One region of the Pseudomonas sp. PA1(2017) genome, then DNA from elsewhere that is predicted to be linked to it. Evidence: predicted binding sites of a transcription regulator. Region 1 holds the regulator's gene; each other region holds the start of a gene.
The links. Region 1 encodes FliA, which starts transcription of late flagellar genes. Its sites were predicted from a motif close to CTAAAGTTTNNNNNNNNNNNGCCGNTAA; they were not measured.

Region 1 (9,941 bases):
CAGGGTGGCCAGTTGCTGGCGCGTATCAAGGGCGTACGCAAGAAGCTTTCCCAGGAAATGGGTTTCCTGATGCCGTCGGTGCATATCCGCGACAACCTGGATCTGCAGCCTAACGCTTATCGCCTGACGCTGATGGGCGTCAGCGTCGCCGAAGCCGAGGTCTACCCAGATCGCGAGCTGGCGATCAACCCTGGCCAGGTGTTCGGCACTCTGAATGGGGTGGCCGCCAGAGATCCGGCGTTCGGCCTCGAAGCCGTGTGGATCGATCCGGGCCAGCGCGACCAGGCGCAATCGCTCGGCTACACCGTGGTGGACGCCAGCACCGTGGTGGCCACGCACCTCAATCAGATCCTGCACAAGCACGCCCACGAGCTGCTGGGCCACGAGGAAGTCCAGCAACTCATGCAATTGCTGGCGAAAAGCTCGCCAAAGCTTGCCGAAGAGCTGGTGCCCGGGCTGATTTCCCTGTCGACCCTGCTCAAGGTGCTGCAGGCGCTGCTGCAGGAGCAGGTGCCGGTGCGCGACATTCGCACCATCGCCGAAGCCATCGCCAACGTCGCACCAAGGAGTCAAGATCCCGCCGCCATGGTCGCGGCAGTTCGTGTGGCGCTGTCCCGGGCAATCGTGCAAAACATCGTGGGACTAGAGCCGGAGCTGCCTGTGATCACCCTTGAGCCAAGGTTGGAACAGATATTGCTAAATAGTCTTCAGAAGGCCGGTCAGGGCTCCGAGGATGGCATCCTCCTCGAACCTGGCATGGCCGAGAAGCTGCAGCGTTCCCTGGTGGAAGCAGCGCAGCGTCAGGAGATGCTTGGCAAGCCGGTGATTCTGCTGGCAGCCGGGCCGGTTCGGGGAATGCTCTCGCGTTTCGCCCGGTTGGCCGTCCCGAGCATGCATGTTCTGGCGTACCAGGAAATTCCGGACAACAAGCAGGTCACCATCGTTGCGACGGTGGGGCAGAACTAATCGAGGGTACGGGCCATGCAGGTCAAACGCTTTTTCGCTGCCGATATGCGCCAAGCCATGAAGCTGGTTCGCGATGAGCTGGGCGCCGATGCGACCATCATCGCCAACCGCCGTGTGGCCGGTGGTGTGGAATTGACGGCTGCGCTCGATTATCAGGCTCCGCCGGTTCCGGCGCGCCAGGCCAACCCGGCGCTGGAAGCCGAGCTGCGCAAGACCCAGTCGCGCATCGCCTCGGCTCATGCCGAGCTGAGCACGCGCAACCAGCTCGATGCCGGCAAGGATCGTCAGCTGTTTGGCGCTGCGCCTGGCACGCCGCCGGTCGACAGCCTGGATGCGGTGCTGCAGCGTCAGCAGCAGAAACCGGCTGCGGCCTCGGTCGACCAGTCGGCGCTGGATTCCATGCGTTCCGAACTGCATGGCCTGCGTGAGCTGATCGAAATGCAGATGGGCTCGATGGCCTGGGGGCAGATGCAGGCTCGTCGCCCGCAGCAAGCCACCTTGTGGCGTCGCCTGCAGCGCATGGGGCTGCCCGCCGAGCTGGCGCGCACGCTGCTCGAGCGCGTGGCGTCGATCGCCGATCAGCGCCAGGCCTGGCGCATGGTCCTGGCGCATCTCGCGCATTCGATCCAGACCCCCAAGCAGGAGCCGATGGAAGAGGGCGGCGTGATCGCCCTGGTCGGCCCGGCGGGCATGGGCAAGACCACCACCCTGGCCAAGCTGGCCGCGCGCTATGTACTCAAGTACGGCGCTGCCAGCATCGCCCTGGTGAGCATGGACAGCTACCGCATCGGTGCCCAGGAGCAGCTCAAGACCCTGGGACGGATTCTTGGCGTCTCGGTGACCCAGGTCGACCCCGGGCAATCGCTGACCCAGGCGCTCGCACCGCTGGCCCGCAAGCGCGTGGTGCTGATCGATACTGCCGGCCTGCCGGCCAATGATCCGGCGCTGCGCATGCAGCTCGAAGCGCTGGCCAGTCGTGGCATCAACGCACGCAACTACCTGGTGCTGGCCGCTACCAGCCAGGCGCAGGTGCTCAAGGCGGCCTATCACAGCTACAAGCGCTGTGGGCTGGCCGGCTGCATTCTGAGTAAACTGGATGAAGCCGCCAGCATGGGCGAGGTATTGGGTCTGGCTATTGGCCACCGTCTGCCGGTAGCCTACCTGGCAGATGGCCCGCGCATTCCGGATGATGTCCACGTGCCGCGCAGTCACCAACTGGTCAGTCGCGCCGTTGGCCTGCAGGCGCCGGACGAGCCGAGTGAAGATACGATGGCCGATATGTTCGCCGGGCTTTATCAGAACCCGGCCAGGCAGGCCGGTTGAACGGGTTGAGTGTGGCGAAGCGCTGGTCGTGCTCGCCGCGACAGCGCACAATGGCTCCAGGGCCCACAGCGAAGTTTAGATAAGGTGTGTAGATAAGATGGGTATGCATCCCGTACAGGTGATCGCGGTGACTGGCGGCAAAGGCGGCGTTGGCAAGACCAATGTGTCGGTGAACTTGTCACTGGCGCTCGCCGATCTCGGTCGGCGCGTCATGCTCATGGATGCCGACCTGGGCCTGGCCAACGTCGACGTGCTGCTCGGCCTGACCGCCAAACGTACCCTGGCCGACGTCATCGACGGCCAATGCGATCTGCGTGACGTGGTCCTGCAGGGCCCCGGTGGCATTCGCATCGTGCCCGCCGCTTCGGGCACCCAGGCCATGGTGCAGCTCACGCCCATGCAGCACGCCGGCCTAATCCAGGCCTTCAGCGACATCAGCGACAACCTCGACGTATTGATCGTCGACACCGCTGCCGGTATCGGCGACTCGGTGGTCAGCTTCGTGCGTGCTGCCCAGGAAGTGCTGGTGGTGGTGTGCGACGAACCGACCTCCATCACCGATGCCTACGCGCTGATCAAGCTGCTCAATCGCGACCACGGCATGAACCGTTTCCGTGTGCTCGCCAACATGGCGCACAGCCCACAGGAAGGCCGCAATCTGTTTGCTAAGCTGACCAAGGTGACCGACCGTTTTCTGGATGTTGCGCTGCAGTATGTCGGCGCGGTGCCCTACGACGAGTCGGTTCGCAAGGCCGTACAGAAACAACGTGCGGTGTATGAGGCGTTCCCTCGTTCGAAGTGCGCGCTGGCGTTCAAGGCGATTGCCCAGAAGGTCGATGCATGGCCCTTGCCGGCCAACCCGCGTGGCCATCTGGAGTTTTTCGTGGAGCGCCTGGTGCATCAACCGACTGCAGACACGGCTGTATGACGACAGCCTCTGGACTCCGAATGTACAGCAAGGCACAAGCACGAGATTCACAGCATCAGTTGATCGAGCGCCACGCGCCGCTGGTAAAACGCATCGCCTACCACCTGCTGGCCCGTCTGCCCGCCAACGTGCAGGTCGACGACCTGATCCAGGCCGGCATGATCGGCCTGCTCGAAGCATCGCGTAAGTACGATGCTGGCAAGGGCGCCAGTTTCGAGACCTTTGCGGGCATTCGTATTCGCGGCGCCATGCTCGACGAAGTGCGCAAGGGTGACTGGGCGCCGCGCTCGGTACACCGCAATAGCCGCATGGTCAGCGATGCAATACGAAAAATTGAGGCCAGAACCGGTCGCGACGCTAAAGATCACGAGGTTGCTGCCGAACTCCAATTGAGTCTCGAAGATTACTACGGCATTCTTGGCGACACTTTGGGCAGCCGCCTGTTCAGTTTCGACGACCTCTTGCAGGAAGGCGAAAACGGCGGTCTGCAGGAAGACACGAGTTCCCTGCATCACGGGCCTTCGCATGAGCTGGAAGACAATCGTTTCCAGGCCGCGCTGGCCGATGCCATCAGTAATCTGCCGGAGCGTGAGCGGCTGGTGTTGTCGCTGTATTACGACGAGGAGTTGAATCTCAAGGAAATCGGCGAGGTACTGGGGGTGAGTGAGTCGCGGGTCAGCCAACTGCACAGTCAGTGTGCCGCGCGCTTACGGGCGCGGTTGGGGGAGTGGCGCGCATAGGAAATTGTTCAGGGGCTGGAGTTGGTCGAGCCAGCCCTTGCAGTAGATTGCAGGATTAGCAGGGCGCTGGACACACAGTGAACGCAGCAAAGCCGAGCGCAATGGTTTGCGGCGTTCTGCCAGGCCGGTTTCACGATTAATAAGCGCTGCACGTTGTTGCAGGCGTTTTAGGACTGTACGGAGGTCGACTTGGACAAGAACATGAAAATCCTCATCGTCGATGATTTCTCGACGATGCGACGGATCATCAAGAACCTCTTGCGTGATCTGGGGTTCACCAACACGGCCGAGGCCGATGACGGCACGACTGCGTTGCCGATGCTGCAGAGCGGTAGCTTCGATTTTCTGGTAACCGATTGGAACATGCCGGGCATGACGGGCATCGACCTGTTGCGCGCCGTGCGCGCCGACGAGCGACTCAAGCACCTGCCGGTGCTGATGGTCACGGCGGAAGCCAAACGCGATCAGATCATCGAGGCCGCGCAAGCCGGTGTGAATGGCTATGTAGTCAAGCCGTTCACTGCTCAGGTGCTCAAGGAAAAGATCGAGAAAATCTTCGAGCGAGTCAACGGCTGATGTCTGCCGCGAGGTTGTTATGGAACACCATGAATCTAACGAGGTTGACCTCGAGTCGACCCTGAAAAGCAATGCCCGCCAACTGGTCGACAGCCTCGAACAGGGCAACTTTGGCGAAGCCGTACAGCTGATCAACGAACTGAACAAGGCGCGCGACCGGGGGCTTTACCTCGAAGTCGGCAAGCTCACCCGTGAGCTGCACAACGCGATCGTCAACTTTCAGCTCGACCCGCGGGTACCGCACGCCAAGGAAATCTCGCAGATCTCCGATGCCACCGAGCGCCTGAACTATGTGGTGACCATGACCGAGCGTGCGGCCAACCGCACCATGGACCTGGTCGAGCAGAGTGCGCCGCTGGTCAATGACCTGAGCAGCGAAGCCGATTCGCTCGCCGAGGACTGGGGGCGCTTCATGCGCCGCGAGATGAGCGCCGACGCGTTCCGCGAGCTGGCCAAGCGTATCGAGCTGTTCCTGGCGCGCAGCCAGCGTGACACCAGCAAGCTGTCGGGTCATCTCAACGATATTCTGCTGGCGCAGGATTATCAGGATCTGACCGGTCAGGTGATCAAGCGCGTCACCCAGCTGGTGACCGAGGTCGAAAGCAATCTCCTCAAACTGGTGCTGATGGCCAGCCAGGTCGATCGCTTCGCGGGTATCGATCACAACCACGAAGAGTTGCGTGCCGAGCAAAACAAAGAAAAAAATCCGTCCCGCGGTGAAGGTCCGCAGATTCATGCCGATAAGCGTGATGATGTCGCCTCCAACCAAGACGACGTCGACGATTTGCTGTCCAGTCTGGGTTTTTAGGAGCACGTCATATGAGCTTCGGCGCCGATGAAGAAATCCTCCAGGATTTCCTGGTAGAGGCCGGCGAAATTCTCGAGCAATTGTCCGAGCAGTTGGTGGAGCTGGAAAGCCGCCCGGACGATATGAACCTGCTCAACGCAATTTTTCGAGGGTTTCACACGGTAAAAGGTGGTGCCGGCTTCCTGCAGCTCAATGAGCTGGTGGAGTGCTGCCATATTGCCGAAAACGTGTTCGACATCCTGCGCAAGGGCGAGCGTCGTGTGGATTCCGAGCTGATGGACGTCGTGCTCGAAGCACTGGACGCCGTCAACGGCATGTTCGCCGAGGTGCGCGAGCGTGTGGAGCTGACGCCTGCCTCGCCGGAGCTGCTGGCTGCGCTCTCGCGCCTGGCCGAGCCGGGTGGCGCCGAGCCAGAGGCTGCGCCCGCTGCGGCGGCCGAGCCGCAACCGGCCCCTGCAGAGCCTGTAGCTGCAGCGGTCGAGCCTTCAGCAGATATCTCTGACAGCGAATTCGAGCAATTGCTCGATGCCCTGGGCGACGAATCGCCGGCGCCAGCCAGCGCCACGACAGACGAAATTACCGATGACGAATTCGAGTCGCTGCTCGATCAGCTGCATGGCAAGGGCCAGTTCGCTGCGCCGGCGACCGCGCCGGTAGCCACCCCGGCTGCCGAGCCTGCCGCTGCGGCGGCGCCGGGCGATGAAATCACCGACGACGAATTCGAAGCGCTGCTCGATCAGCTGCATGGCAAAGGCCAGTTCGCCGCACCCGCCGTCGCGGCCGCTGCTGCACCGGTGGCAGCGCCGGCTGCGGAGCCTGTTGCGACGGCAACGCCGGGCGACGAGATCACCGACGACGAATTCGAAGCACTGCTCGATCAGTTGCATGGCAAGGGCCAGTTCGTCGCCCCGGCCGTAGCTCCGGCAGCCGCTGCTGCACCTGCCGCCAAACCGGCTCCTGCTCCCGAGCCAGCCAAGGCCGCGCCGCCTGCTGCCAAGGCCGAGCCGGCCAAGGCAGCGCCAGCGCCCGTAGCCAAGCCAGAACCCAGCAGGCCAGCTCCTGTTGCCGCCAAGGCGGAAGCCAGCAAGCCGGCACCGGCACCAGCGGCGGCTGCCGCGCCGGCCAGCGAGGCGGAAACCACCGTTCGGGTCGACACGGCTCGCCTGGACGAGATCATGAACATGGTCGGCGAGCTGGTGCTGGTGCGTAACCGTCTGGTGCGCCTGGGGCTCAACAGCGGCGACGAGGCCATGTCCAAGGCCGTATCGAACCTCGATGTGGTCACCGCTGATCTGCAGACCTCGGTCATGAAGACCCGCATGCAGCCGATCAAGAAGGTCTTCGGGCGTTTCCCGCGCCTGGTTCGCGACCTGGCTCGCCAGCTCAAGAAGGAGATCAACCTGGAGCTGGTCGGTGAAGAGACCGACCTGGACAAGAACCTGGTCGAGGCCCTGGCCGACCCGTTGGTGCACTTGGTGCGCAACGCCGTCGACCACGGCGTGGAAAGCCCGGACGAGCGCGAGGCGGCCGGCAAGTCGCGTACCGGCCGCGTGGTGCTGTCCGCCGAGCAGGAAGGCGACCACATCCTGCTGATGATCACCGATGACGGCAAGGGTATGGATGCCGACGTGCTGCGCAGCAAGGCCGTGGAAAAAGGCCTGTTGGACAAGGACGCGGCCGATCGCCTGACCGATCTGGAATGCTACAACCTGATCTTCGCGCCCGGCTTCTCGACCAAGACCGAGATTTCCGACGTGTCCGGCCGCGGCGTGGGCATGGACGTGGTGAAGACCAAGATTTCCCAGCTCAACGGTACGGTCAACGTATTCTCCCAGAAGGGTCAGGGCTCGAAGATCGTCATCAAGGTGCCGCTGACTCTCGCGATCATGCCGACGCTGATGGTGATGCTGGGCAACCAGGCGTTCGCCTTCCCGCTGGTCAACGTCAACGAGATCTTCCACCTCGATCTGTCGCGTACCAACGTGGTCGATGGCCAGGAAGTGGTGATCGTGCGCGACAAGGCGCTACCGCTGTTCTACCTCAAGCGCTGGCTGGTGAGCAGCGCGGCTCATGAGGAGCAGGGTGAAGGGCATGTGGTGATTCTCACCGTGGGCAACCAGCGCATCGGCTTCGTGGTCGACCAACTGGTTGGCCAGGAAGAGGTGGTGATCAAGCCGCTGGGCAAGATGCTGCAGGGCACGCCCGGCATGTCCGGCGCGACCATCACCGGTGATGGTCGCATCGCGCTGATCCTCGATGTGCCCAGCATGCTCAAGCGCTACGCACGGCGTCTCTGATCGTCCGCGGCACGGCGACGGCCGTGCCGCTTAGGAGTGTTTATGGTTGTCAAGGTACTGGTAGTCGATGACTCCGGTTTTTTCCGCCGCAGGGTTTCGGAAATTCTCTCGTCGGATCCCAACATCACCGTGGTCGGTACGGCCACCAACGGACGTGAGGCCATCGATCAGGCCCTGGCATTGAAGCCGGACGTGATCACCATGGATTACGAGATGCCGCTCATGGACGGCATCACCTCCGTGCGCAACATCATGCAGCGCTGCCCCACGCCGGTTCTGATGTTCTCCTCGCTCACCCACGAAGGCGCCCGGGTCACCCTGGACGCCCTGGATGCCGGTGCGGTGGACTTTCTGCCGAAGAACTTCGAAGACATCTCGCGCAATCCCGAGAAGGTCAAGCAGTTGCTGTGCGAGAAGGTTCACAGCATCTCGCGCAGCAACCGCCGGGGGATCGGCACGGCGTCCCTGACGTCGCCTGCCGGCGGTAGCCTGAGCCGACCCGCCAGCACGCCGAGCACGCCTGCACCAGCAGCACGCCCGCAGCCGAGCGTTAGTCATCCGCCAGCCGAGCGGCATGCGACTTCGTCCAGCGCGGCGCCCAAGCGCAAGGCCTACAAACTGGTGGCGATCGGTACCTCGACCGGCGGCCCGGTGGCCCTGCAGCGTGTATTGACCCAGTTGCCGGCCAATTTTCCGACGCCCATCGTGCTTATCCAACACATGCCGGCCGCCTTCACCAAGGCCTTCGCCGAGCGTCTGGACAAGCTCTGCAAGATCAACGTCAAGGAAGCCGAGGACGGCGATATCCTGCGCCCCGGGCTGGCCATTCTGGCGCCGGGCGGCAAGCAGATGATGATCGACGGCCGCGGCACCATCCGCATCCTGCCCGGTGACGAGCGCCTGAACTACAAGCCCTGCGTGGACATCACCTTCGGTTCGGCGGCCAAGTCGTACAACGACAAGGTGCTGGCCGTGGTGCTGACCGGCATGGGCGCCGACGGCCGCGAGGGCGCGCGCCTGCTCAAACAGGGCGGCAGCCAGGTCTGGGCCCAGGATGAAGCCAGTTGCGTGATCTACGGCATGCCCATGGCCATCGTCAAAGCCAATCTGGCCGACGCGGTCTATCCCCTCGATGATATCGGTCGCCATCTGGTCGAGGCCTGCCTCTGATGGATGTGCTGAGCCTGATCGGCGTCATTCTGGCGTTCGTCGCGATCCTTGGCGGCAACTACCTGGAAGGCGGTCATGCCTCGGCACTGCTCAATGGCCCGGCGGCCTTGATCGTGATCGGCGGAACCCTGGGAGCGGCCTTGCTGCAGACGCCCGTGGCGGTTTTCAAGCGGGCGGTGAGCATCCTGCGCTGGATTTTCGTGCCGCCGCAGATCGACCTGCCGGGCGGCATCGACCGTGTGGTGAACTGGAGCATGACCGCGCGCAAGGAAGGCCTGCTGGGCCTGGAGGCAGTTGCCGACGGCGAGCCCGATCCCTATGCGCGCAAGGGCCTGCAACTGCTGGTCGATGGCGCTGAGCCCGAGGCCATCCGCAGCATTCTCGAAGTGGATCTCTACACCCAGGAAAGCCGTGACATTCAGGCTGCCAAGTTCTTCGAGTGCATGGGCGGCTATGCGCCGACCATCGGCATCATCGGCGCGGTCATGGGGCTGATCCACGTGATGGGCAACCTAGCCGATCCCAGCCTGCTGGGCAGCGGCATTGCCGTGGCATTCGTCGCCACCATCTACGGTGTGGCCATCGCCAACCTGCTGTTGCTGCCCATCGGTAACAAGCTCAAATCGGTCGCGCTTCGCCAGTCGGCGTATAGGGAGATGCTTCTGGAAGGCATCCTGTCGATCGGTGAGGGCGAAAATCCACGGTCCATCGAGCTGAAGCTGCAAGGCTTCATGAGCTGATCATGGCCCGCCGACGCCGCCACGAAGAGCATGAGAACCACGAGCGCTGGCTGGTTTCCTATGCCGATTTCATCACCCTATTGTTCGCCTTCTTCGTGGTCATGTACTCGATTTCCTCGATCAACGAAGGCAAGTACAAGATTCTGTCGGAAACCCTCACCGGCGTATTCAACCAGCCGGATCGCTCGATCAAGCCGATTCCGGTGGGTGACGAGCGCCCACGTACGACCGAGCCGGATCGTTCGATGGTCGACGAGGCATCGCCTCAGCAGATAGCGGCGTCCACCCTGCAGAACATCGCCGACAGTATCCGCGATGCCTTTGGCGGCCTGCTGCAAAGCGATCAGCTCAAGGTGCGTGGCAACGAGCTGTGGATCGAGATCGAACTGAGTT
Region 2 (9,941 bases), on a different contig from region 1:
TTGTCCATGTTTTCCTCCGAGGTGGGCAACGCGCCCGCGACTCTGACAAAACCTCAATAGCAATACACGTGCCACATTTCAAAAACAATATTAAGCCTATGAATATAAAGGAATTTAATAAAACAAAAAGGCTCCCGAGGGAGCCTGTAATTTGTCGCTCGGCGAGCCGTTGCCGGTTTCGGCAACGGCTCCCTGACGCTTAACGCAGGTTGATGATGGTCTGCGTGATCGCACTCTCGGTTTCGATGGTCTTGGCGTTGGCCTGGTAGTTACGCTGCGCCACGATCAGGTTGACCAGTTGATCGGACAGTTCGACGTTGGAGTCTTCCAAAGCACCGGCCTGAAGCGTGCCCAGCGTGCCGCTTTTCGGCGTGCCGATCACCGGCTCCCCCGATTCGGAAGACTGCACCCATGCGGTTTTGCCAACCGGCGTCAGCCCCTGCATATTGGCGAAGTTAGCCAGAACCAGCTGACCTTGAACCTTGGTTTGACCGTTTGTATAGCGCGCAAACAACACACCAGTCTCGTCAATTTCCAGCCCGGCCAGCTCGCCCGTGCTGTAACCGTCCTGCACGACCTTGGCGACCGAGAAAGTGCTGTTGAACTGCGTAGAGCCGCGAAAATCGAACTTGATCGCAGCACTGGCCGCAGACCCATTGGGCGCCCAGGTCGTACCTTCGGCATTGGTCGGCGCAGCAGGCACCCAGCCATTCATGTTGATGGAACCATCGGGTGCGACCGTCAGCCCGGCGCTCAAATTAGCCGGATCAATGGCCTGCATTTTACCGGACGCATCGAACGTCACGCCGGCCGACAGCGCCTGAGTGCTGGTCGGATCAAGCGGATTACGGCCGTCGACCAGAATCTTCACATCCCAGCTGTTCGCACCCGTCTTCACGAAATACTGGGTGAAGGAGTGCGCGTTACCCTGGGCGTCGAAGATATTGACCGACGTGGAGCGGTTGTAACTGGTCGGGTCTGCCGGATTGAACGAGGCATTGGCCGCAGTCGTACCTGCCGTCGCACCCGCCGCATTCGCCGCCGCGAGCTCCGCCGGAGTGGCCGCCGCAGTAGCGGCCGCGATTTCAGCAGGAGTCGGATTGGGATTACCCGGCAAAAGCACGCCATTGAAGGCTGTCTGATAGGCCGTGTCGTAAGCACTCTGACGCAAAACGGGTACGGACTCAGTGGAGTTCAGGTTGAACGGCTGGGTGATGGTACTCGTCGAGCGCGGCGCCTGGCTGGCCGTTTCCACTCTCAGATTGCCGATGATGCCATTCTGCAGGTTGCCATTGGCGTCCACACCATAGCCCTGCAGGTTATGCCCGAAGTTGTTTACGATGAAACCTTCACGGTCGGTGCCGAAGTAGCCGGCACGGGTATAGCTGATATCGCCATTGTTGCTGGTACGGAAAAAACCGCTGCCATTGATGGCCAGATCCAGCGAGTTCTTCGTGTAGTTGATGTTGCCCTGGCTGAACAACTGAGACACGTCACTGAGCAGCACGCCGCTGCCGATCGGATTGGAGCCGCTGCTGAGCATGGACGAGGCATACAGGTCGGCAAACTCGGCGCGTGACTGCTTGAAGCCAGCGGTGCCGGCGTTGGCGATGTTGTTACCCGTTACGTTGAGGTCACTGGTCGCAGCACGCAGGCCACTAAGACCGATATTGAACGACATGAAAATTCTCCTTGCCGAAAACCCGGCATTTACAGCCTGTTAATTACTGACCAATGACCTGCACCTGGGACAACGGCACGTTGCCGATTCCTGCCAGGTTAAGCATCAATTCGTTGCCACCCAGGGTTACGCTGTCGACGTTGGCCGGCAACAGCGTGTAAAGCCCTTTGGTTTCGTTGCCGTACGTGGCCTGCGCCTCGAACCTGTAGGTACCTGGCTTCATGACGTTGCCGCTCGAGTCCTTGCCGTCCCAGATGAAGCTGACGTTGCCGGCCTGCTGCTCACCCAGGTTGATACGACTGACCACCGCGCCGGCGCTGTCGTAGACGTTGACGTACACGTTACTGCTGCTGGTCGGCAGCACGGCGCTGGCCTTGAAGCTCTCGCTGGTATCGACGACCGCCTTGTCGACCGGCACGATCACCTTGCGCCCGACCAACGAGGAAGCCTGGAGCGCCTGCGAAGACTGATAGCCGGACAGGATGGTCTCCATGCTCGAATTGAGCTTCTCGACCCCCTCAACGGTACTGAACTGCGCCAGCTGCGCGATGAACTCGCCATTGCCCTGGGGCTCCAGCGGGTTCTGGTTGTTCAGCTGGGCCACTAGCAGGTTGAGAAACTGATCCTTGCCCAGTTCCTTGTTCTGCGTGCTGTCCTGCTTGACCTGATACTTGTCCAGTACCGAACTGGAGCTGACGCCATCAACAGTGCTCATCTCTCACTCCCCGCTCACTGACCCAGAGTCAGCACGCGCTGCATCATCTGCTTGGCGGTGTTCATCATTTCCACGTTGGTCTGGAAGGCGCGGCTGGCAGAAATCATGTCCGCCATCTCCTCGACCACGTTGACGTTTGGGTAATACACGTAACCCGCCTCATCCGCCGCCGGATGATTGGGCTCGTAGCGCGGCATCAGGCTGCTCTGGTCCTCCACGATACCGAGCACCTGAACGCCGGCACCGGGTTGATCCTGATCGGCGAACAGCGAGCCGTGGGTGCCGCCCTGGGCATTCTGGAAAACGGTGGCGAACACCGGATGGCGTGCGCGATAGGTCTGGTCGATGCTCGACGAAACCGTTTCGGCGTTGGCAATGTTGCTGGAGATGGTATTGAGCCGAGTGCTCTGGGCGCTCATACCGGTTCCGGCGATATTGAAAACACTGGTGAGGGACATATCAGGCTCCTTTATTCACCACGCAGGGCGCTGACGAGCCCTTTGAATTTACTGTTGAGCAGCGTGAAGCTGGTCTGGAAAGCGACCGCGTTATCGGCGTAATTGGCCTGTTCCACCTGGGCATCGACGGTGTTCTGGTCGATGGAGGGCGCAGTAGGGGTGCGGTAAGCCAGCGCCGCATCACCCATTGGCACGCCTTCTGCTGCTATATGGCGGCTATTGGTGGTTTTAAGCCCCGAGTTGCCGCTACCGCCGCTCTTGGCGGCCTGCTGCGCCAGCACGGAGGCGAAATCCAGATCACGTGCCTTGTAGCCTGGGGTGTCGGCGTTGGCCATGTTGTTGGCCAACACCTCGGCACGCTGGGCACGAAAGCCCAGGGCCTTTTCATGAATGCCAAGTGCGCTGTCGAAACTGATGCTCATTTCAGGAACCTTTGCCGTAGCGGCTCGCCTGTTTACGTGCAGAGACCATAGCAAGGCATGTGCCAACTAAATTTTTTACTTATAAATCAGCAGGATCACCGAAAAGCAGCGGGCTTTCGCAGCAATAGCGGCAAAGCTTTTCCGCCGTTTGGCAAGGCAGGGGCGGCAATATCAACGGCGACTTGCCGCTTTTCTGACGCGACGGCGACAAAGCACCGTCGGATGAGCTGGAGCTGAAAAGAAAGCGGGATGCCCAGGCCTCCCGCTTTTCTCGATGGCGCAAGAATCACTTGGCCTTGTAGATGATGCCTGGGCTGCATTGCACCATCTGATACTTCTCGGGCAAGCCGTTGAGTGCTTCGGAGGCGCCGAGAAACAGATAGCCACCCGGCTTGAGCATGGCGTGAATGCGCGTGAGGATGTCCTTCTTCACTTCAGCCGAAAAATAGATCAGCACGTTGCGGCAAAACACGATATCGAACTTGCCGAGGCTGGCGTAGCTGTCGAGCAGATTGAGCGGGCGGAACTCCACGCGGCTCTTGATGGCCGGCTTCACCACCCAGCGCCCCGGCCCCTTGGGGTCGAAATAGCGCTGCAGACGCTCCTGGGCTAGGCCGCGGCCCATGGCCAGGCTGTCGTACTCGCCGGACTTGCAGTTGTTCAGCATGGTGGGCGACAGGTCGGTAGCCACGATCTGGATCCCGGCCTTGAGCTGACCGATGTTGCTACGCTCGAACTCATCGATGCTCATCGACAGCGAGTAAGGTTCCTGGCCCGAGGAGCAGGCGGCCGACCAGATACGCAGGCGCTGCCCTGGGTAGGCCTTGATCAGCTCGGGCAAGACGCGATTCTTGAGCACTTCGAACGGATAGGTGTCGCGAAACCAGAGGGTTTCGTTGGTGGTCATCGCATCGACCACCTGCTCGCGCAAACCACTGCGCGGCTGGTTCTGCATGCGCTGCACCAGCTCACCCAGGGTCTTGATGCCGTTGATTTCCATCAGCTTGTTCAACCGGCTGGAAACCAGGTATTGCTTGTTGCTGCCCAGCACGATGCCACAGGCTTTTTCCAGAAAGATCCGGAATTGCTCGAAATCCAAATTACCTGAAGACACTCGTGAGGCCTCGTCCATCTATTGAATCGGAAGCGGCGAACGCGGGTGAAGCGTTCGCCGGTTTGGCTGCCATTACCGAGCAACCCTGGTAACGCTGACGATCAGCCGGCCTTGATGCGATCCACCACCCGGGAAGCCAGATCATCCGGGCGGAACTTCGCCAGGAAGTCGTTGGCGCCCACCTTCTTCACCATGGCCTGGTTGAACACGCCGGACAGCGAAGTATGCAGCAGAATGTGCAGCTTCTGCATGCGCGGATCGGAACGGATCGCGGCGGTCAGGGTATAGCCGTCCATCTCCGGCATCTCGATGTCGGAGATGATCATCAACAACTCCTGCTCCGGCGACTTGCCCTCGGCAACCATGGCCTGCAGGTAATCAAGGGCCTGACGGCCATCGTTCAATGCCGTGACTTCCACGCCGACAGTCTGCAGGCAACGCATCACCTGCTTACGAGCCACAGAAGAATCGTCGACGATCAGCACATGCTGGCTGACGGCCTTGGTCTGCACCTCGACATCGATCACCCCAGCCGAGATCACCTCGGAAGTAGGCGCCACTTCGGCGAGAATCTTCTCTACATCGATGATCTCGACCAGTTTGTCATCCAGCCGCGTGACGGCCGTCAGGTAGTGATCGCGCCCGGTGCCCTTGGGTGGTGGGTGGATTTCTTCCCAGTTCATGTTGACGATGCGCTCGACCGAGCGCACCAGAAAACCCTGAACCTTGGTGTTGTACTCGGTGATGATGACGAAGCTGCCGTTGATGTCACCCAGCGGGCGCTTGCCGGTGGCAATCGACAGATCCAGAATCGGAATAGTGCCGCCACGGATGTTGGCCACGCCGCGAACCACCGGGCTCGACTTGGGCATGATGGTGAGTTTCGGGCACTGCAACACCTCCTTCACCTTGAAGACGTTGATCCCGTACAGCTGAGAGCCGTCGAGACGAAACAGCAGCAGTTCCAGGCGATTTTGCCCAACCAGCTGAGTTCGCTGGTTGACCGAATCCATCACACCGGCCATGTACGGGCTCCCAAGATTCCAGTAACACATCAGATTTGGTTAGCGTAGCAGGCGGCACGCGCCTTGCTTCGAACCAGACATGAATGCACGAATGACAATTATCCGACGCGCGATGGCCAAGAGCCTTCGTTGCCTGGCAGTTTTACCTGCTTTGATGGCGCTCGGCTATAGCACGCTGACAACTGCCTCCGTCACCCTGCCCGATCAGCTTATCGGCGAGACCCAGCTCTTTCTTGAGCAGGCAGTTGCAGACTATTTGCAGCGCAGCAATATTCAGGGGCGCCACGAGGTGCAGATCAACCGGCTCGACCCGCGCCTGCGCCTGCCCTTGTGCGACCAGCCGTTGACGGTCACCCTGGAAACGCCAGCCGAACCGGTCGGCCGGGTGACCATGCGAGTACGCTGTGACGGCACATCACCCTGGACGGTATTCGTCCCTGGGCAGGTTCGCCTCTACCGCGAAGTGGTGACCGTGGTACGCCCGATCAAACGTGAAGGCGTGCTCGGTGAAGGTGACCTGATGCTTGCCGAGCGCGACGTCGGCTTACTCAACCAGGGCTACATGATCGACCTGGAACAGGCGATCGGTCGCAAGAGCACCCGCCCGCTGCTACCCGATCAGGTGCTGTCGCCTACTTTCATCCGCCAGGCGGAAGTCATCCGCCGCGGCGATCAGGTGGTGATCAGCGCCCGCAGCGGCGGCATCAATGTGCGCATGCCCGGTGAAGCGCTTTCCGATGGCGCCGTGGGCAAGCAAATCAGCGTACGTAATCAGAGTTCGCAACGCGTGGTGCGCGCGCGAGTGACCGGCCCTGGGCAGGTTGAAGTATCGATGTGAGAATGCGTCCGGCCAACGGACTGGCTGACGGGCGAACGAGGCTGTTTTAGACTGTGCGAGCGACGCGACTTTTTTTGCCTAAAGTTTTTCCGGGCACAGCCGACACACTAGGCAAGCGTCCACACACCGTTAGAGGTTTTGCATCATGGTCATCGACTTCAACCGACTCAACAGCTCCACGCCAGCCAGCACCAATCGTGCGGGCAGCACCCAGGGCGGCAAGAACGAAGCCATCGACAACAAGGCTGCCGGCAGCACCGCTACGGCCCAGCCAGCGGCAACAGATAGCAAGAGCGGCGAGTCCGTTCAGCTGAGCAGCGAAGCGCAACAGCTGCAAAAAACCGTCGACAAGCTGCGCGATCAGCCTGCCGTCGATAGCGATCGAGTGGCCAAGCTGAAACAGGCTGTTGCCGACGGCAGTTACCAGGTCGACAGCCAGCGCGTTGCCAGCAAGCTGCTCAATTTCGAATCCCAGCGCTAGTCTTCCGGCTCGCACTGGGGTGTTGGACGCCCGGAAACCGACTTGATGCCAGTCCGCTGCTACAGCAGACGTGCGCCTAGCGGTTCCACTCCAGAGAGCCTGAACCATGAACATCACGCCCCTGCTCGACCTGTTCAACGAGGATATCGGCCACGCAGCGCAACTGCTTGAGCTGATCGAAGCCGAATATGAAGCCCTCGGCGAACATGACCTCAGCAAACTGCAGGAAATCCTGGCGAGCAAACAGCCGCTTCTGGCCACGCTCGACCAACACGGCAAGAGTCGCACGCAAGCGTTGGTAAACCTGCAGCTGAGTCCTGACCGCTCGGGCTTGAAAGCGCTTGCCGAACGCTCGGACAAGGGCGACGAACTCATTCAGGCCAGCGAACGGCTGAGCGAATTGCTCGAACGCTGCCAGGAAGCCAACCTGCGCAATGGCCGAATCATCCGCACGAGCCAGCAATCCACCGCCAGCATGCTCGGCATCCTGCGCGGCAGCGAAACACCTTCGCTCTATGACAGCAGCGGCGGTACCGCTAAAATCGGCAACAAGCGCCCGCTCAGCCAGGCCTGACATAACGACAAGATGCGCGGTGAAGCCTCTTCGCCTCACCCGACGCAGCAGTACCTTGCCCCGGAGATCACTGGACCGTGTCCAACCCCTTCGCTCAGGACTGTGGCCCGCAACCTCCCAAGGTGCTCAAGGCGCCCGTGGAGATCATTGCCAACCTACGTCTGCTGCAACAACACCATGATCCGCTGACCCTGACTTTTCTGGAGCGCAACCAGCGCTTCCAGAGCTATGTGATCGAGATCGACCGAGAGCGCAACCTGCTGATTCTCGACGAAATGATCCCTAGCGACGGCGAACGGTACCTGCAAAATGGTGAAGCCTTCAGTGTCGAGTCGTTGCATGACGGCGTACGCATCGCCTGGGAGTGCCCAACGGGCATGCGCACTGGTGAATACCAGGGCGAACGCTGCTATGTCGGCGTCATCCCCGCCGAGGTGCTCTACCACCAGCGGCGCAATGCCTTTCGCGCTGCACTGAAGCAGTCGGAACAGGTCAAGGTACAGCTAGGCGGAACGCGACTGCGCAATCCTCTCGACGGCTTGATGCTGGACATCTCGGCATCAGGCTGCAAGATCCGCCTCGCCGGCGACGTCGGCAAGCAGCTGCAACCCGGGCAAGTCTATGAAGGATTCTGCGCCCAACTGCCGGTCGGCAAGCTGGAAGCGGCCGTCGAACTGCGGCATACCCGCTACGACGACAAGCTGGACGTTACTTTCGCTGGCCTGCATTTCGACAACCTCAGCGGCCTCCAGCAGCGCCTGATTGAGCGCTTCGTCTACCAGTTGCAGCGCGAGGCGCGCCGCTTCGATAGCGACACTTTTCTATAGCATTAGCGCGTCACGCCGGTGGCGTGGAGGCCGACGGTTGCGAGCTCTCAGTCTGGCTTTCAGTGTTGTCCGACTCGCTCACTACAGGCTCCTGCATCTGTTCCTGCACCACCTGCTCATCGACACGCGGGTCAAGCGCCGCCACCAGTGGTGAAGCGGTCATGTTCACCGGCATGGCCACGTGATGCAGCGGTGCGTCGTCGACCTGGTGCAGGTGGGTGACGATGTTCGAACGAACGCGCCAGACCAGGAACAGCCCGCACAGGCAGAAGAACGCGTACAGCATGTTGGCCCCGAAGAAACGCATCAGTACGCCGACCAGCAGTGGACCGATACAGGCACCCACCCCGAACGTGACCAACAGCATGGCGGTAAGCGACACCCGCCGATCAGTCTCCACGTGGTCGTTGGCGAATGCCACGGCCAGTGGATACAGGCTGAATTGCAACATGCTGACGATGAAGCCGACCGAGATCAGCAGCAACAGGGGCGCTTCGGAGAGCACGGCCAGGGGTGAAGCCACCAGCAGCAGTGCAGCCGACATGCCGCGGATCAACTTGACCCGGTCGAAGCGGTCCGAGAGCCAGCCCAGCGGCGCTTGCACGACCAGGCCAGCGAGAATGCAACAGCCCATGAAGATACCGATCTGTTCGGTGGCCAGCCCCATTTCTGCCGCATACAGCGGCGCCAGACCGTAAAAGGAACCGATCATCAGGCCTGCGACGCCGATGGTGGTCAGTGACAACGGCACGCGGCGAAAGAAGAAGCGCATTTCCAATGGTGCAGGTCGCAGGGGCGCCGGGTGCAGACGACGGGTCAGCGCCACTGGCACAAGGCACAAGGCGAATGACAGGGCCACCAGCATCAACAGCTCCAGCCCCAGTGTCGGATGCACCACCAGCACCAGTTGGCCGAGTACCAGGCCTAGATAGGAAGCCGCCATATAGCCGGCGAACACCAGGCCACGCTGCTTGGTCTCCGCCTGCTCGTTGAGCCAGCTCTCGATCACCATGTACTGACACATCATCCCCAGGCCGACCAACACGCGCAGCACCAGCCACGCCGGCAACCAGTCGAGCAGGCCGTGGCCCAACACCGCCGCGGTCACGACACCGGCACAGGCCACGTAAGCTCGAATGTGCCCCACGCGGGCGATCAGCCGATGGCCGATCTTGCCGCCCAGCACTAGGCCGAAATAATTGGCCGCCATCAACGCACCGGCCCATACGCCCTCACCGGACTCAGCCAGGCGCAACGCCAAGTAGGTGCTCAGCAAGCCGGAACCCAGCAGCATCAGGACGGTGGCGATATAAAGGGAACTGAAGGACTTCCAGATCAAGCGCATTGGGCTGCAACGACTCCTTGTACCGGCTCCGAGAGCAGGCCTATGTTCGACGGGCGACCAGGCAAGTCACCTTTCATCCAAGGCTACTGGGCTGCCGCTGTGCCATATGGATGGTGCGCGTCGGGCACAGTTCACTGATTCCAGCGACCCTGCAAACAAATGCAAAAATGCTCATTCGCCAGCGTTGCTTTCCAGCATCGCCAGCCGCGCTTCCAACGCACTTATACGGGCTTCGAGGGCTTCCAGGCGCTGCGTGGAATCACCCGTCGACGGTTCAGTGCGCTGCGCCCGCTCTTGGAGCTGGGCCTGAGTTTGCTCGGGGTCACCGAGTAGCTGCGCGTAACGATCCTCGCGCTGCCCCGCCTGGCGGCCGACCTGAGCCACGAGCTGCCGGCCGATCATTCGCTCGAGATGGTGCTGCACCTGTTGAGCGTCGTCGAACTCGTACTGGCGACCGCTTC
Region 3 (9,941 bases), on a different contig from region 1:
TGCCGGACAGTTCCAACATGTGCCACGAGAGCACGTCGGTGGGCCTGCAGGAGAGCATAGGCGTGCCGGTCGGCACCGTGACCCTGAACGATTTCGAGCAGACCGACTGCTTGCTGTTCTTCGGCCAGAACGTCGGCAGCAACGCCCCGCGCATGCTTCACCAATTGCAGGAGGCGCGGCAGCGTGACGTGCCGATCATCACCTTCAACCCGCTCAAGGAGCGGGGCCTGCAGGAATTCGTCAACCCGCAGTCGCCAATCGAGATGCTCGGGCCTAATTCCACGCAGATCAGCACCCAGTATCACCAGGTCGCCATCGGTGGCGATACCGCAGCCATCGTAGGTGTCAGCAAGGCACTGCTCGATCTGCACGATGCCGCCCGGCAGCGTGGCGAGCCCGGCGTGCTGGACATGGCATTCATCGCCGAGCACACCAGCGGTGCCGACGATTTCATTGCCTATGTACGGGGCCAGGAGTGGGCGCAGATCGAGGGCATCACCGGCCTCAAGCGCGCGGCCATGGAGGCGACGGCGCTGGTCTATGCGCAGTCGCAACGGGTGATGATCGTCTATGGCATGGGCATGACCCAGCATCGTCTGGGCGTGCAGAACGTGCAGATGCTGGTCAACCTGCTGTTACTGCGCGGCAATATTGGCAAGCCGGGCGCCGGCATTTGTCCGGTGCGCGGCCACTCCAACGTGCAGGGCCAGCGTACCGTGGGCATCACCGAGGATCCCGCCAAGGTGCCGGGCGAGTTGATCGAGCGGCACTTCAAGTTCAAGGTGCCCGAGCGCATGGGGCTGAACACCGTCGATGCCTGCACCGCCATGCTCGATGGCCGGGTGCGCGGCTTCGTCAGTCTGGGTGGCAACTTCTTGCGCGCGGTTCCGGATACCGGGCAGATCGAGCCGGCCTGGCAGCGCCTGGCGCTCAACGTGCAGGTGGCCACCAAGCTCAATCACTCGCACCTGCTGCCCGGTGAGCAGGCCTGGCTGTTGCCCTGCCTGGGGCGTATCGAGATTGACCGTCAGGACGGCGTCGAGCAGAGCCACAGCGTCGAGGACAGCACTGGCTACATACGTGGTTGGCGCGGCAGGAGCGAGCCGGCGAGTGAGCATTTACGGTCGGAGCCGGCAATCATCGCTGGGCTGGCGCGTGCCACGCTACCAGACGAGGTCGATATCGACTGGGAAGCGTGGCGACGAGATTACGGACGCATTCGTAAGGCCATCACGGCCATTTATCCTGAGATCTTCCACGACTTCGAGCAGCGTATGTGGCAGGTGGACGGTTTTCGTCGTCCGGTGGCCGCGGCGCAGCGCGAGTGGGCGACCGAAAGCGGCAAGGCGCAGTTCGCGGTGCCGCAGCCGCTCGTCGCCGATAATGTCGTGAGCGCCGCCTATGAGCGGCGCGATGTGCTGCAACTGATGACGATCCGCAGTAACGACCAATTCAACACCACCATCTACGGCTACGAAGATCGCTTTCGCGGTGTGCATGGCACCCGTTCGGTGATCTTCATGAACGCCGACGATATCGTGCGCCTTGGCCTGGCCGGCGGCGATTGGGTGGACGTGACCACCGCCGTGGAACCGGAGGTCGAGCGCCAGGTCGGGCCGCTGCAGATTCTCGCTTACGACATCCCCCAGGGCTGCTGCGCGGCGTACTACCCCGAGTGCAATCCGCTGGTGCCGCTCTGGCACCACGCCGAACGCAGCAAGGTGCCGGCCGCCAAATCCATCCCTGTGACACTCAGCCCGAGTACTGCGGTGGCGCCTGGCGATGCACGACCGACGCTGATCGTCACTCAGCGCTGATTAGCACACCGTTTCGTCGTAGGAACAAGCGAAGCGGCCGTGCTAGAGCGGCTCATGCCCGCTGCTCGGAAGGGTGGAACTTCAAGCGGCGGGCTTTTCTCCCAATCTGGAACGCAGGTGATTTCGCCTGCAGCGATTGCGCTTCAGACGTGGCGGCAACCGTGCATTCACCCAGATGGCAGGAGAGTCCGATGACCCGCAACACTTCCAACCAATTTGCCATGCAGAACCCGCTGACCCAGTACCCGCAGCCGGAATTTCCGGCGCAGCATCAGTCCGAGCCGGGCCTGGATCTGGAAATGACTCCCGAGCCCGATCACGGCGAAGAAAGCTATATCGGTTTCGGCCGCCTGGCCGGACGCAAGGCGCTGATCACTGGCGCCGATTCCGGGATCGGCCGTGCGGCAGCCATCGCCTACGCCCGTGAAGGCGCGGACATCGTGCTCAACTACCTGTCCGAGGAAGAGCCAGACGCCCAGGAAGTCATCAAACTGATCGAGGCCGAGGGCCGTCGTGCAGTGTCCATTCCCGGCGACCTCAAGGACGAGGCCTTCTGCGTGTCGCTGGTGCGCGATGCGGTCGGCGCCCTCGGCGGCCTGGACATTCTGGTCAATGTGGCCGGCAAGCAGATCACCCAGAAGCATATTGCCGAGATCACCACCGAGCAGTTCGACCACACCTTCAAGACCAACGTCTACGCCATGTTCTGGTTGTGCAAGGCGGCGGTTGCGCAGATGCCGCCGGGTGCGGCGATCATCAACACGGCGTCGATCCAGTCCTACGACCCATCCGGCACGTTGCTCGACTACGCCTCCACCAAGGCGGCCATCGTCGCGTTCACCAAGGCACTGTCGAGCCAGGTGATCGGGCAGGGCATCCGTGTCAACGCGGTCGCACCGGGTCCGATCTGGACCGTGCTGCAACCCAGCGACGGCCAGCCCCAGGAGAAAATTCCCACCTTCGGCTCCCAGGTGCCGATGAAGCGCCCAGGCCAGCCGGCCGAGTGCGCGCCGCTGTACGTGCTGTTGGCTTCACAGGAGTCGAGCTACATCACCGGTGAAACCTTTGGGGTGACCGGCGGCAATCCGCTGCCGTAAGGCCCGGGGCCCGCAGTACGTCCGCTGCGGGCCCGTTTCCGAAAGAGTATCGTTGCCTGCGCCATTCGCCGCGGCTCGCGTCTCCCACAGTTATCGCAAGCAGCCCACCGTCCGTGTAGGAGCGCCGACCCGGCGCGAACGCGATAGCGGCCTTGCTGCAGGACCGGCGTCTTGACCACCATTCGCCGCGGGTCGCGTCTCCCACAGTTATCGCAGGCAGCCCACCGTCCGTGTAGGAGCGCCGACCCGGCGCGAACCGATAGCGGCCTTGCTGCGGTAACGGCGCCGTAACCACCATTCGCCGGGGGGCTCGGCTCTCACGATGATCGAAGGCTGCCCTGGGCTTATTCCTCGAGCTTGCGACGCGCTTCTTCAGACGCTTGTTTGATCTTTTCCGCCTCCTGCTCCTTGGTCTTGATGGTGGTCGGGGTAATGGCCCGATCCACTGTCTCGGTCTTCTCTCCAGGACGCTGGTTTTCCTTTTTCACCACGTTGACGTTGTCGCCTTCCACGTCCTTGGCAGGGCTGTTCGGCGGAGTCGGGTCGATTGGCGTCTGGCTCATGGGTACTTCCTCCTGGTTGATGATCGAAGGGCTGGTCAGGCAGCCCCTGATAGTTACGAGGCCTCGACTGCACTTTGAGTTCGGACAATCGACGTATGTATCCGGATGCTTCAAGCACGCTGATTTCGCAGCCTCCGGGCGGCAGAAAACCTGAATCCCTGGGCGTCGACCGAATCGAATCTGAGGACAGTCGACAATCAATCGATGGGAGAACGACATGGGCGAATTCAGGATTTATCTCGACGAGGAACTGCAATGCGCGACCACCTCGCCGGCACTGGCGCAGGCTGCCTGGAACCGTGCCTCACGGGATGCGCGCATCGCCGAAAAGGGTGGTTCGGTGCGCGCCTACGAAGGTGAAGTGACCGTGGCGGAAATGCATCCCGAACCGCGAGTAGGCCACCCATGGCCCGATGGCCGTGATCACCAGCCGGACCTTCGTGACGTGTGGGACAGCCTGATGCGCCTGCTCGAACAACAAGGGTTGGATGACCAGGCGATGAGTGACGCACTGAGCCGCTTCGGGCTCGCTACCAAGAGTGTGCGCGCTTCGGTGCAGGATGAGTTGGGCGGGCGTACCGTACCCACGGCAGCCGAGCTGGTGGTCTTGCTCGATGCCATTTACCAGGATCGCCAGCGCGAGCCTCAGGCTTGAGTCTCAGGGCAGACGCAGCTTGTTCACGCAATGGCGGTTGAACAGCTCGGGCTTTTCACGGCGGATGCGTTCCTCGATCTGCTCGATGATAGCGAAAACCTCCGTTGGAGTGAGCGATGTCCTGTAAGGGATATCGCGCACTTCGAGGGAGGTCGTCGAATCCATTTCCGAAAGCCGCACGACCATACTCGTTGGCGACTCCAATGACACGTGTACAATAAGTGGCTGGAAATAGTTGTACAGCAACGTAGCAGCGTCCAGAAATTTCATCTTTGCCACAATTATTGCTCTCGGCATTGCTCCTTTATTAAGGCAATAATGCAGGGCGGTTCGTTATTGTCAATCGAGATTACTTACTTTGCTCCGGTGAAGTGGGGGGCTTTGGCATGCCGCGCGGGCCGGCATAGCCCCAGATGATCAAACCAATTACTGGCAGCAACACGATAATGAGTGCCCACATAAGTCGCGTATTGAAGCTCTTTTCACTGCGCCACAGATTCATGACAGTGACAAGATCAACGAAACCGATTACGACGAATGCGCCGAGCCAGAAAAGCACAGAAGGATCGCCCATGGTGGATCTCCTTTCGTTACAGCGAAGGCCCGTGAAGTCGGGGTGTTCGCGGGTTGGGACAGTACGTCGCAAGCGCCTTGCCGAGATGTTCTCCATTGCTTGATCGAACGTTGCGGCGTGTGGCGGGGCCATAGCCCTGTTCCATTACGCAATGCCTTTAGTTGATTAAGTTCGCCTGAAAAGATGCTCGGCCATGATGGCCTTTTAAAACCGCTTTTTAATGGCGTTTGCTGGAGCATGCATGATGCCCGTGCAATAAAACCGATTCATGCAAAGTGCAAGAGCGCGGCACAAGCGTAAGCGGCTCGATGATCAATGAAATCAGCGAACTCCTTGAGCGATAAAGTTGGCATATGTGATGCACCTGTCTGTTGGTACTTGTAAGCAGTCGCCTGCCACCACTGAAGGGTCATCCAAATGAATACTGCCGTTATCGAACAACTTTGCACTGCACTGCCCGATCACGATATTTCCATCAAACCGCGCCCGGATGGCATGTACCTGCTGAGCATCAGCAAGGGAGGCGAAGCTGTATTCCTCAAGGCCGTCGACAAGCTGGCCGTGGACAGTGAGGACGGCGCCCGTGCCCTCGAGCGCGAGATTCTGCGTGATCGCAAATTGCTCAGCGGCGAGGTGAACTGGAAGGGCATCGGGGCGCAGTGGGTGTCGCGCAAGCTGCCGACCTTCACCGGTGCGCCGGTCAACCCGACCGCAGCCAAGACGATGTGGTCGCGGCGCAACCTGGATTCCCTGCATTGAGCGCATCATGCGCCCATGAAAAAGCCCCGATGATTCGGGGCTTTCTTTGGCCCGGGTGAGGGCCGATCAACTCGCGCACATCAGGATTTTCCCAGCAGGCGTGAGGCGTCGAAGCCCATGCGCATGTTGCCCCAGTGGCGGCCTTCGAAGAAGAACGGCACGTCGATCTCGGTCATGATCTCGCCGGTGTCGCGCAGGTAGGTCTGTAGCAGGAAGCGCTGGGTGTTGCTCGCCGCGCGCAGGCCCACCGGGTCGGAGAACATGCGCTTGTTGCGGCATACCGGCAGGTCGACGGCACGGTTGCCTGTCGGCGCTTTGGATACCCAGCTGTTGTTCACCGGGCAATAGCCCTTGGTGTCGACGATGAATGTGACGATGCCGCCAGGCGTGCCCTTGGTGAGGCGGTCGATCTCTTCCTGGCAGATCTGCGCGAAGCGCTCGGTGTAGCCGGTCATGTACTGCTTGGGATCGGTGTTGGCGATCAGCTTGTAGTTCTGGTCGAACAGGTTCACGCCTTCGCGCTGCAAAGTCGCCAGGCGAGTCTGCAAGGCATCGCGGCACCCGGTGGCGCGGGTGATGGCGGCATCGAGTTCGCCCTCGCCGAGCACGAAGCGGCCGAGCAATTCCTGCACCCGCTCGGCAACGGCGGACAGGTCCCGGGTGGCAGTGGCCGAACGCTGCATACGCTGGTCGATGGCCTGGCTGTCGGCATGGATCTGGGTCACGCGATCATTGATGCCGGTATTGGCATCTGCCACCTGCTGGATGTGCTCGGCGATCTCCGCCAGCTTGCCGTTGGTGGATTCGAAATCGCTGATCATGACCTCGAAGTGGCCAGTGGCGCGCTCGACCACCACCTGGGTTTCCCGGGCGCTCTGGCTGATACGTGCGGTCTGCTCGTGGGTGGTGCTGACTTCCTTGAGCATGGCGTCGATGTTCTGCGAGATGTCGCCGGTCGCCTGGCTGACGTTTTGCGCCAAGGTGCGCACCTCATCGGCAACCACTGCGAAACCTCGGCCGCTTTCGCCGGCGCGGGCCGCCTCGATGGCCGCGTTGAGGGCCAGCAGGTTGGTCTGCGAGGAGATCTGCTGGATCAGGCCGACCACCGACTTGATGTTCGACGAACGCTCGTTTAGCGCCGAGACCAGGGTGCTGAACTCGTTGAGGCTGTTGGAAATGGCGCTGATGTTGCCGGTCACTTCCAGCAGTTCCGCGTAGGAATCCTGGGCCATGCCCAGGTTGTGCGCGGTGGTGGTGGAGATGGCCTGGGTCTGCTGCGAGACCTCTTCGATGCGGCCGACCGCGCTGTTGCTCTCGCTCATCACCTCGTTGGCGAAACGTGCCTGGTGGGTGGCGCTGTCGCTGGAGTCGCTGATGTTCTTCAGTGATCGTGCCGATTCGACGGCGATCTGCACGGTCAGCGCCTGCACGTTGCTGATGATTTCGCGCTGCTTGGCCAGAAAGCGGTTGCAGGTGCTGGCCAGGGTGCGGATTTCGTCGTGGGTGAGCAGCGGCAGGTCGCGTGACAGGTCGCCCTCACCGCTGGCGATCTCTTCCAGAGCGCGGGTCATGTTGTCCACGGGGCGCACGATCAGGTGGCGGAAATACCAGACCATGAAGCTGACCATGCCCAAGGTGAACAGCGCGCTGAGCGCCAGGGCAGTGCCGAGGGTGTCGAGCTTGCCTTCCACCTGCTTGAGCAGGGCCGGGTCGATTTGCGCGCCGTGCAGCAACTGTACGATGTCGTCACGCAGGCTGAGGGCTACCCAGACCAGCAGGCCGCTGACCAGGACCAACAGGAAGAGGCTGGATAATTTCTTGGTCAAGGTATCGAAAAAGTGCATCTCGATGGAATCGTACAGCGACTTTAACGACTGCATGCCGCAGCTCCTGACAGAGAAAAGATCCTTGGGTTTCCATTACTTCGACCAGAGCCGCGGAACCTTTAATACCAGGCGCTCTGTTCGCCGACGTTCCACGCGATTTATAGGATGTTCCACCGCGAGGGGCGCGAAGTGTAGTACCTCGACGTTTGCTGTTAAAGGGCCATTGCACAAAAAAATGGCGTCAATCGTTTCTTGCGCAAACGATGCTACCGGCACTGGGCCGGTAGCGTTTTCGCGTTGTGGGAAGCTTAGCCGCGCTGGCCGAATTCCGCCTGCTGGGCGGTCCATCCGGCCACCCGCTCACTGAGGGATAGGCCCAGGCCCGGCCGGTTCGGCACCAGCATGCGGCCGTCTCGGGTTTCCAGGCGTTCGTTGAACAGTGGCTCCAGCCACTCGAAATGTTCCACCCAGGGCTCGGTCGGGTAAGTAGCGGCCAGGTGCACGTGCAGCTCCATGGCGAAGTGTGGCGCGAGCATCAGGCCGGCCTGCTCGGCCATGGCGGCGATCTTCAGGAACGGGGTGATACCGCCAACCCGCGGCGCATCGGGCATCAGGTAGTCGGCGCCGCGGGTTTTGATGAACTCGGCATGCTCGGCCACGCTGGTGAGCATCTCACCGGTGGCGATTGGCGTGTCGAACGCAGCGGCCAGGGCGGCGTGGCCTTCGGCGTCGTAGCAGTCGAGCGGCTCCTCGATCCACACCAGGTTGAAGTCTTCGAAGCGTCGGCACATGCGCTGTGCGGTGGGGCGATCCCACTGCTGGTTGGCGTCGACCATCAGCGGAAATTCGTCACCCAGGTGCTTGCGGATGGTACCGACGCGGTGCAGGTCCAGGGCCGAATCGGGCTGGCCGACTTTCAGCTTGATGCCACCGATGCCCTTTTCCCGAGACAGGTCGGTGTTGGTCATCAGTTGCTCCAGCGGCGTGTGCAGGAAACCGCCGGAGGTGTTGTAGCAGCGCACCGAATCGCGCTGAGCGCCGAGCAGGCGGGCCAGGGACAGGTTCGCGCGCTTGGCTTTCATGTCCCACAGGGCTACGTCGAAGGCGCCGATGGCCTGGGTCGACAGACCGCTGCGGCCCACCGAGGCGCCGGCCCAGCACAACTTGGTCCACAGCTTCTGGATATCGCTGGGGTTTTCGCCGAGCAGCGCCGGGGCGATCTCCTGAGCATGGGCGAACTGGCCAGGGCCGCCAGCGCGTTTCGAGTAGCTGAAGCCCAGGCCGCGATGGCCGTCCTTGCTTTCGATTTCCACGAACAGCATGGCGATTTCGGTCATCGGCTTTTGCCGGCCGGTCAGCACCTTGGCATCGCTGATCGGGTTGGCCAGGGGCAGAAAGACCGAGGCGATGCGCACCCAGGCGATCTGGTCCTGGTCTGCGCAGCCATGGGAAAGGGTTTGTTCACTCACGCGGATTACCTCGCTTGACGTTCTTGTTGGGGCCGCCAGGTGGTTGAAAACACTGGCGTGAATCCGGACGTTAAGCTGATTAGGTAATCATTCAAGGGATTGAACAGGGCTGAGGGCTGCTTCAAGGCAGAGGCGACCACTCAAACCAACCTGTGGGAGCCCCGACCTCGGGGCGAAACGATTGCAGCCTGACTGCCTATTTCGGCTGTGCCTGAGCGAATCGCCGCGAGGTCGCGGCTCCTACAGTGGATCGAATAACGACCGCTCCCGCCACCAACCGGCCAAACAGCAAAGCCGTGGATTTCGGCGCCTCAGGCGCTCTGCCGCTCGACGATGCTGAAGCCCGTATCGACGCGCACTTTCACCGGTTCCTCATGGGGATGGTCGAGGCGCTGGAGCAGGGCGCGGGCGGCCTGCAGGCCGATCTCGGCGCCGTTGATGCGAACCGTGGACAGGGAAGGCTGCAAGTGCGCAGCGATGTTCAGGTCGCCAAAGCCCATAACCGCCAGATCATCCGGCACGCGGATGCCCCGTTCGGCCGCCTCGACCAGCACGCCGTGGGCCAGGGTATCTGAGCTGCACACCAGTACTTCCGGGCGCTCACCGGCGGCCAGCAAGCGTTGCAGGCCCTCGCGACCGAGGTTGGCCGTTGCCGGTGGTGGCAGTACGACGCGGGGCACGGCGTCGATGCCCAGGCTGGCCAACTCCTCGGCCAGGCTGTCGCAGCGCCGCAGGCCGCGCGGGTCATCCAATGTCACCACGGCGAAACGCCGATAGCCTTTGGCTGTCAGGTAGCGGGCGATGGCCGCGCCGACCGCTTCATGGGAAAAGCCCACCAGCATGTCTAGCGGCCGCGGCGCCAGGTCCCAGGACTCGACGATGGGGATGCCCGAATGCGACAGGCGCATGCGGCTGGCCTCGGTGTGCAGGGTACCGGTGAGCACGATGCCGTCTGGGCGCCGGCGCAGGATGGTGTCGAGCAGTTGCTCTTCGCGCTCGGCGCTGTAGTTGGTCAGGCCAATCAGGGTTTCGTGGCCGGCTTCGGTCAGGGTATCGATCAGCGCCTGTACGGTGTCCGCGAAGATCGAATTGGCTACCGTCGGCACCAGCAGCGAAATCAGGCGGCTGCGCTGCTCGGCAGCGCCGGCGAGCATGGCCGGTACGTAGCCGGTCTGCTGTAC

Region 2: a site for FliA is predicted at 6,332-6,359, ahead of flgM (flagellar biosynthesis anti-sigma factor FlgM). Genes of this name have one in related genera too.
Region 3: a site for FliA is predicted at 7,387-7,414, ahead of BVH01_RS20215 (methyl-accepting chemotaxis protein). Genes of this name have one in related genera too.

What each region holds. Positions count from the first base shown of each region.
Region 1 covers NZ_MSXU01000009.1:1,268,167-1,278,107, reverse strand. Annotated here, with positions in the region: gene flhA (flagellar biosynthesis protein FlhA) at 1-966, shown strand, start outside; gene flhF (flagellar biosynthesis protein FlhF) at 982-2,289, shown strand; gene fleN (flagellar synthesis regulator FleN) at 2,387-3,217, shown strand; gene fliA (RNA polymerase sigma factor FliA) at 3,214-3,957, shown strand; gene BVH01_RS12740 (chemotaxis response regulator CheY) at 4,159-4,533, shown strand; gene BVH01_RS12735 (protein phosphatase CheZ) at 4,553-5,341, shown strand; gene BVH01_RS12730 (chemotaxis protein CheA) at 5,353-7,638, shown strand; gene BVH01_RS12725 (chemotaxis response regulator protein-glutamate methylesterase) at 7,681-8,808, shown strand; gene BVH01_RS12720 (flagellar motor protein) at 8,808-9,548, shown strand; gene motD (flagellar motor protein MotD) at 9,551-9,941, shown strand, end outside.
Region 2 covers NZ_MSXU01000010.1:43,212-53,152, forward strand. Annotated here, with positions in the region: gene BVH01_RS14735 (flagellar basal body rod protein FlgF) at 1-8, opposite strand, end outside; gene BVH01_RS14740 (flagellar hook protein FlgE) at 200-1,681, opposite strand; gene flgD (flagellar hook assembly protein FlgD) at 1,725-2,396, opposite strand; gene flgC (flagellar basal body rod protein FlgC) at 2,411-2,854, opposite strand; gene flgB (flagellar basal body rod protein FlgB) at 2,866-3,276, opposite strand; gene cheR (protein-glutamate O-methyltransferase CheR) at 3,563-4,390, opposite strand; gene BVH01_RS14765 (chemotaxis protein CheV) at 4,492-5,415, opposite strand; gene flgA (flagellar basal body P-ring formation chaperone FlgA) at 5,495-6,253, shown strand; gene flgM (flagellar biosynthesis anti-sigma factor FlgM) at 6,399-6,734, shown strand; gene BVH01_RS14780 (flagella synthesis protein FlgN) at 6,841-7,308, shown strand; gene BVH01_RS14785 (flagellar brake protein) at 7,386-8,135, shown strand; gene BVH01_RS14790 (MFS transporter) at 8,146-9,480, opposite strand; gene BVH01_RS14795 (YceH family protein) at 9,652-9,941, opposite strand, start outside.
Region 3 covers NZ_MSXU01000014.1:185,292-195,232, reverse strand. Annotated here, with positions in the region: gene BVH01_RS20250 (FdhF/YdeP family oxidoreductase) at 1-1,817, shown strand, start outside; gene BVH01_RS20245 (SDR family oxidoreductase) at 2,009-2,914, shown strand; gene BVH01_RS20240 (hypothetical protein) at 3,259-3,477, opposite strand; gene BVH01_RS20235 (hypothetical protein) at 3,695-4,132, shown strand; gene BVH01_RS20230 (DUF1652 domain-containing protein) at 4,136-4,402, opposite strand; gene BVH01_RS20225 (PLD nuclease N-terminal domain-containing protein) at 4,482-4,706, opposite strand; gene BVH01_RS20220 (hypothetical protein) at 5,124-5,465, shown strand; gene BVH01_RS20215 (methyl-accepting chemotaxis protein) at 5,546-7,345, opposite strand; gene BVH01_RS20210 (mandelate racemase/muconate lactonizing enzyme family protein) at 7,600-8,760, opposite strand; gene BVH01_RS20205 (LacI family DNA-binding transcriptional regulator) at 9,072-9,941, opposite strand, start outside.